Linked DNA regions of Streptomyces noursei ATCC 11455. The protein of the gene in region 2 interacts with the protein of the main gene of each other region in a pairwise test. Links are inferred from orthologs where the notes say so. Each region holds a gene or a part of one and is shown on either strand. Other genes may lie near its edges. The genes, in order: ftsZ and rlmN.

Evidence for each region.
Region 1: the proteins of rlmN (region 2) and ftsZ interact in binary tests that used the Escherichia coli proteins (3 or more experiments, as listed by UniProt). The link is inferred for Streptomyces noursei ATCC 11455 from one-to-one orthologs.

Annotation. Positions count from the first base shown.
Region 1 is NZ_CP011533.1:6,772,528-6,775,716, reverse strand. What follows is about bases 58-2,932. They hold ftsZ (cell division protein FtsZ), read right to left. Parts: upstream 2,179-2,932; coding sequence 937-2,178; downstream 58-936. Other genes in these bases: SNOUR_RS28715 (cell division protein FtsQ/DivIB), read right to left, coding at 2,460-2,932; pgeF (peptidoglycan editing factor PgeF), read right to left, coding at 170-922; SNOUR_RS28730 (YggS family pyridoxal phosphate-dependent enzyme), read right to left, coding at 58-206. Outside these bases: more of SNOUR_RS28730, read right to left, coding at 1-57; more of SNOUR_RS28715, read right to left, coding at 2,933-3,189. UniProt on the Escherichia coli protein: Essential cell division protein that forms a contractile ring structure (Z ring) at the future cell division site. The regulation of the ring assembly controls the timing and the location of cell division.
Region 2 is NZ_CP011533.1:3,111,587-3,114,691, forward strand. Bases 210-3,000 are described here. They hold rlmN (dual-specificity RNA methyltransferase RlmN), read right to left. Parts: upstream 2,266-3,000; coding sequence 1,153-2,265; downstream 210-1,152. Other genes in these bases: SNOUR_RS12815 (thiamine ABC transporter substrate-binding protein), read right to left, coding at 210-894; SNOUR_RS12825 (phosphatidate cytidylyltransferase), read right to left, coding at 2,434-3,000. Outside these bases: more of SNOUR_RS12815, read right to left, coding at 1-209; more of SNOUR_RS12825, read right to left, coding at 3,001-3,105.

The DNA.
Region 1 (3,189 bases), 3.7 Mb from region 2 along the record:
TGGCGCACCCCCAACTCCGCGAGCAGTCGGACGTCGCTCGCGGGGTAGGTCTTGGTGACGACGATCAGCGTGACCTCGTCGCGCGACCGGCCGGCCTTGGCACAGGCGGTGGAGATACGATCCTCCACCCGCGCCATGTTGTCGGCCAGTTGCGTTCTGCGGTCCTCGGTCACGGCGCAGCCTCTCCGGGGGCGTCCCCGAGCCATACGTAGCTCGCGAGCCGCCCGGTCCTGCGGTCGCGTCGATACGAGAAGTGGTCCGCCGATTCGAGGGTGCAGATGTGGGATTCCCCACGCAACTGCACGCCGGCCGCGGCGAGTTGGGCTCGCACCCCCGCGGCCACGTCCACCGACGGGGTGCCCCAGGAGGTGGTCGCCCACGCCTGCGGCACCGCCGCGGCCACCTCGGCGCGCATCGCCTCGGGCACCTCGTAGCAGCGCCCGCAGACCGCGGGCCCGGTGTACGCGACGATCCGGGACGGCTCGGCGCCCCGCTCGACCATGGCCGCGACGACCGCCGGCACGACCCCGGCGACCAGGCCCGGCCGGCCCGCGTGCGCGGCGCCCGCGATCCCGGCGGCCGGGTCGGCGAGCAGGACCGGGGTGCAGTCGGCGGTCAGCACGGCCAGCGCCAGACCCCGGCGGCTCGTCACCACCGCGTCCACACACGGGGGCTCGCCCTCCCCCCAGGGTCCGTCGACCACGGCGACATCCCGGCCGTGGACCTGGTTCATCCAGACCACCGCGGCCGGGTCCAGGCCCAGTTCCCGGGCCACCAGGTCGCGGTTGGCACGGACGGCCGCGGGGTCGTCGCCCACCGCGCCGCCCAGGTTGAGCTGCTCATACGGAGCGGCGCTCACCCCGCCCCACCTGTCGGTGAAGGCGAAGTGCGCGCCGCTCACGTGGTGCTGTTGCCCTATCACGTCGGTGCTTTACGTCACTTCAGGAAGTCGGGGACGTCCAGCTCCTCGGCCGCGGAGTCCGAGTACGGACGGGCCGGGGGAACCGAGGGGCCGCCGGTCGGCGAGGTGGACACCTCGCCCAGCGACGAGGAGTCGGACGACGCCGGGGCCTCGTCCCGGATCTGCGGGACCGCGCCGAGACCGCCGAACGACGGTGCGGTGCGCGGCGGCTCGACCGGGGGAACGGTCGGACGGGCCGGCGCCGGGGCGGGCTCCTCGCGCTTCGGGGACGGCATCCCGGCCTGCTGGGCGTCGCGGCGGGCCGGCGGCTGACCGCCGTCGAAGCCCGCGGCGATGACGGTCACCCGGACCTCGTCGCCCAGCGCGTCGTCGATGACCGCACCGAAGATGATGTTGGCCTCGGGGTGCGCGGCCTCGCTGACCAGCTGCGCGGCCTCGTTGATCTCGAAGAGACCGAGGTCGGAGCCGCCGGAGATGGAGAGCAGCACACCGCGGGCGCCGTCGATCGACGCCTCCAGCAGCGGCGAGGAGATCGCCATCTCGGCCGCGGCCACCGCACGGTCGTCGCCGCGCGCCGAGCCGATGCCCATCAGCGCCGAGCCGGCCTCCGACATCACGGACTTGACGTCGGCGAAGTCGAGGTTGATCAGACCCGGGGTGGTGATCAGGTCGGTGATGCCCTGGACACCCGACAGCAGCACCTGGTCCGCGGACTTGAACGCGTCGAGCACGCTCACCTGGCGGTCCGAGATGGACAGCAGACGGTCGTTGGGGATCACGATGAGGGTGTCGACCTCTTCGCGAAGGCTCGCGATGCCGTCCTCGGCCTGGTTGGCGCGGCGGCGGCCCTCGAAGGTGAACGGCCGGGTGACCACACCGATCGTCAGGGCGCCCAGCGAGCGGGCGATGTTGGCGACGACCGGGGCACCGCCGGTGCCGGTGCCGCCGCCCTCGCCCGCGGTCACGAAGACCATGTCGGCCCCCTTGAGGACCTCCTCGATCTCCTCGCGGTGGTCCTCGGCCGCCTTGCGGCCCACATCCGGGTTGGCGCCGGCGCCGAGTCCGCGCGTCATCTCGCGGCCGACGTCGAGCTTGACGTCGGCGTCGCTCATCAGCAACGCCTGCGCATCGGTGTTGATCGCGATGAACTCGACGCCCTTGAGCCCGACCTCGATCATCCGGTTGATGGCGTTCACGCCACCGCCGCCGATGCCGACGACCTTGATGACTGCGAGGTAGTTCTGCGGTGCTGCCACGTCGAAGGCCTCTCGCCTCGATTTACGTGTCGTCGCCGCACATTGCGTGTGGACGCCGACTGATGCCGAAGGGATGGTCCGCTCCGCCGACCCGAACCCTAACTCTGAAGTTTAGGGTTACTGTGCCTGTGTTCCTGGTTCCACGGTCCCTTTGGAACGAGACACTAAGTCGACAAGGCGCGCGCGTTCAACGAACACGCCGAACCTCCCGTTTTTCTTTTCACCCTATGTGATCACCCATAGTCGTAGCCATCCAGGGTGCTGGCCTGCGTCGCGGTACGTCAACTCCCGGACACCGCGGGGGCGCTGGGGACCGAGATGTCGAAGTGGCGCGCGTCACGCGCGGCCTTCATCAGGCCGGCCAGCACCTTCGCCTTTTCGGCGCCCTGCTCGCTGCTGCCCCACATCACCGTGCGATCACCTGCGAGTTCGAGGGTGATGGAGTCGTAGGAACGCATCCGGACGGTGCGCACGTCCTTGCGGACCGCGGCCGGGAGGTCCCGGGCGACGGTGACCGCGGCGCGCAGCAAACGGCCGGTTCCGAAGCGGTGCAGGCTCGGGGAATCGGAAACGGTCATTTCCAGAAGCGGGACGCCCTTGAGGGCGCGACTCACCGTGGCGAATCGGACGCCCTCGCCGTCCACTTCCACAAACCTTCCGTTCGTTTGCAGCAGCAGTTCCGGCGCCCTTTCGGTCACTTCCAGACCGAGGGTGTGCGGCCAGGACCGGGTGACGTCAACGCTCTTGAGGCGCGGGAGCCGGGCGAGCAGCCGGCGCCGCACCGCTTCGGTGTCCACGGAGGCGAGCGGTGCGTTCATGGGGGCGGACGCGGCGGCGACCACCTCCTCCGGCGTGAGCACATCGGTGCCCGTGGCGTGAACCTCCTCCAGCCGGAGCCAGTCCGAGCCGTAGAGCGCCCACGCGCCGAACCCGCCCAGCAGCGCCGCCACAACCGCGATGATGATCACACTGCGACGGCGCGGACGGCGCAGTCGCAGGGGCGGCAGTCGG
Region 2 (3,105 bases):
CGACAGGAGGAAGTCGAGCAGCGCCTTGCCGCCCTTCTCGTTCTTGGCGCCCTTGAGCAGACCGCCGAATTCGATCTGCCGGAAGCAGGTGCCGGTCGCGACGCCAGTCGGGGCCTCCTTGGGCGCGGGCGTCTTGCCCATCACCTCGGCGGGCGGGCTGGAGGCATAGGAGACCACCAGTGGCTTGTCGCCCTTGCCCTTGCCGGCCGCGGAGCCCGAGAAGCGTTCGTTGTACGCCTGCTCCCAGCTGTTGACGACCTCGACGCCGTTGGCCTTGAGCTTCTTCCAGTAGTCCGACCAGCCCGCCTCGCCGTGGCTCGCGATGGTGCCGAGTTGGAAGGCGAGCCCCGGAGAGGAGGTGGCGGAGTTCTCCGTGACGAGCAGCCCCTTGTACTGCGGCTTGAGCAGGTCGTCGAAGCTCTGCGGCGGCGTGAGCTTGTGCTCGGTGAAATAGGCGCGGTCGTAGTTGACGCAGATGTCGCCGTAGTCGAGGGGCGTGACCCGGTGGGCGTCCTTGTCGAGCTGGAGGTCGGCGGGGACGCTGTCGAGGCCCTGGGCCTTGTAGGGGGTGAAGAGACCGGCGTTCAGACCGCGGGAGAGCAGCGCGTTGTCGATCCCGAAGAAGACGTCGCCCTGCGGATTGTCCTTGGACAGGATCGCCTTGTTGACGGCCTCGCCGGCGTCGCCGCCCTTGATCATCTTGACCTTGTAGCCGCTCTCCTTCTCGAAGGCGGCCAGAACGGACTTGGAGGCGTTGAACGAGTCATGGCTGACGAGCGTGACGGTCTTGGCGTCCGCGCTGCCGCTGGTTCCCGAGCTGCCGCACCCGGCGAGTGCGGTCATGCCGGCCGCGGCGGCGAGCGCTGCCGCGGTGATCCTGCTGGTGGTGCTCACTGATTTCCTCCTGGCTGGCCAGGAAGAGACGCGGCCCCGCCCGGTGCCCGCTGCGTTCTGCGTCGGTGACGTACGGCAACGGACGGTGGGCGGGGCGCAACAGCATGAGTGACGACCGAACTTCCTACCCGGAATGACCCGGGCGAGGTTCAAGGGTCTGCGGGCGCCGTAGGGCTACGACGTCTCCGCACTCTCAGCGCTGTGGCGCTCCCCTGTCGGAATGTGCGTTTGTTCGACGACACCGTACCAGCGGGTGGCTCAGCGCTCCGAGGCCGCGAGCTGTCCGCAGGCGCCGTCGATCTCCTGGCCCCGGGTGTCCCGGACGGTCACCGGCACGCCGTGTGCCTCGATGGCCCGTACGAACGCCAGCTCGTCCTCGGGCCGCGAGGCGGTCCACTTCGAGCCCGGCGTCGGATTGAGCGGAATGAGGTTGACATGGACCCGCTTGCCCTTGAGCAGCCGCCCCAGCAGGTCACCGCGCCACGCATGGTCGTTGATGTCGCGGATCAGGGCGTACTCGATCGAGACCCGGCGGCCGGACTTCTCGGCGTACTCCCACGCCGCGTCCAGCACCTCGCGGACCTTCCAGCGGGTGTTGACCGGTACGAGTGTGTCCCGCAGCTCGTCGTCGGGCGCGTGCAGCGACACCGCGAGGCGGCACTTGAAGCCCTCGTCGGCGAACCGCAGCATCGCCGGGACCAGCCCGACGGTGGAGACGGTGATGCCGCGCTGGGAGAGGCCCAGGCCGTCCGGCTCGGGGTCGGTCAGCCGCCGGATGGCGCCGACCACCCGCTTGTAGTTGGCGAGCGGCTCCCCCATGCCCATGAAGACGATGTTGGACAGCCGCGCCGGACCGCCGGGGACCTCGCCGTCGCGCAGCGCCCGCATTCCGTCGACGATCTGGTGCACGATCTCGGCGGTGGAGAGGTTCCGGTCCAGACCGGCCTGTCCGGTGGCGCAGAACGGGCAGTTCATGCCGCAGCCGGCCTGCGAGGAGATGCACATGGTGACCCGGTCCGGGTAGCGCATCAGGACGGACTCGACGAGGGTGCCGTCGTGCAGCCGCCACAGGGTTTTGCGGGTGGTGTCGTCGTCGCACGAGATGTGCCGCACCACCGACATCAGGTCCGGCAGCAGCTCCGCCGCCAGCTTCTCGCGGGCCGCTGCGGGGATGTCGGTCCACTCCGCCGGGTCGTGCGCGTAGCGGGCGAAGTAGTGCTGCGACAGCTGCTTGGCGCGGAACGGCTTCTCACCGATCGCGGCCACCGCCTCCCGGCGCTCGGCCGGACTGAGGTCGGCGAGGTGTCGAGGGGGCTTCTTGGCGCCGCGGGGGGCGACGAACGTCAGTTCTCCCGGGGCCGGGCGTGCCATGGGCGGAAACTCCTCTGTGCGACGAGGCCGGGCGGCTTCCGCCGACGCGGAACCAGGGTCCGGACGGGGCCGGAACCAGGAGACCTCACGGATCATCCCCGCGGTCGCGGGGACGGAAAGGGCGCGCCGCGAACAAGCGGCGCGCCCTTCAAGGGTAACCGGCGGCGCTCAGCCCGATCCCACGAAGATCACGAACAGCAGCCAGACCACCGGGGCGGTCGGCAGCAGGGAGTCCAGCCGGTCCATGATGCCGCCGTGGCCGGGCAGCAGGGTGCCCATGTCCTTGATGCCCAGATCCCGCTTGATCATGGATTCGCCGAGGTCGCCGAGAGTGGCGCTGACCGCGACGGCAACGCCGAGCAGCAGCCCCTGCCACCAGGCACCGTTCTTGATCAGGAACTGCATGCACAGCGCGCCGGCCACCATCGCGAAGAGGACCGCGCCGACGAGCCCCTCACGGGTCTTGCCGGGGCTGATCCGCGGCGCGAGCTTCTTCCTCCCGAAGCGCCAGCCGATCGCGTAGGCGCCGGTGTCGCTGACGACCGTCAGCAGCAGGAACGTCAGCACCCGCTGCGGCCCGTCGTCCGCGGCGGCCAGCATCAAGGCAACGAACGTCGCCAGGAACGGGACGTAGAACGCCGAGAAGACCGCGGCCGTGACGTCCCGGAGGTAGTTCTGGGGCGCCTCGGTCATCCGCCAGACGAGGACGGCGAGCGCGGTGAGCGCCATGGCCACCCACGCGCCCTCGGCGCCGCGCACATACCCGGCGATCACCATGGCGGTGCCGCCGATCGCGAGCGGGACCAGCGGCACCCGGATGTCCTTGCGCTCCGCCAGCCG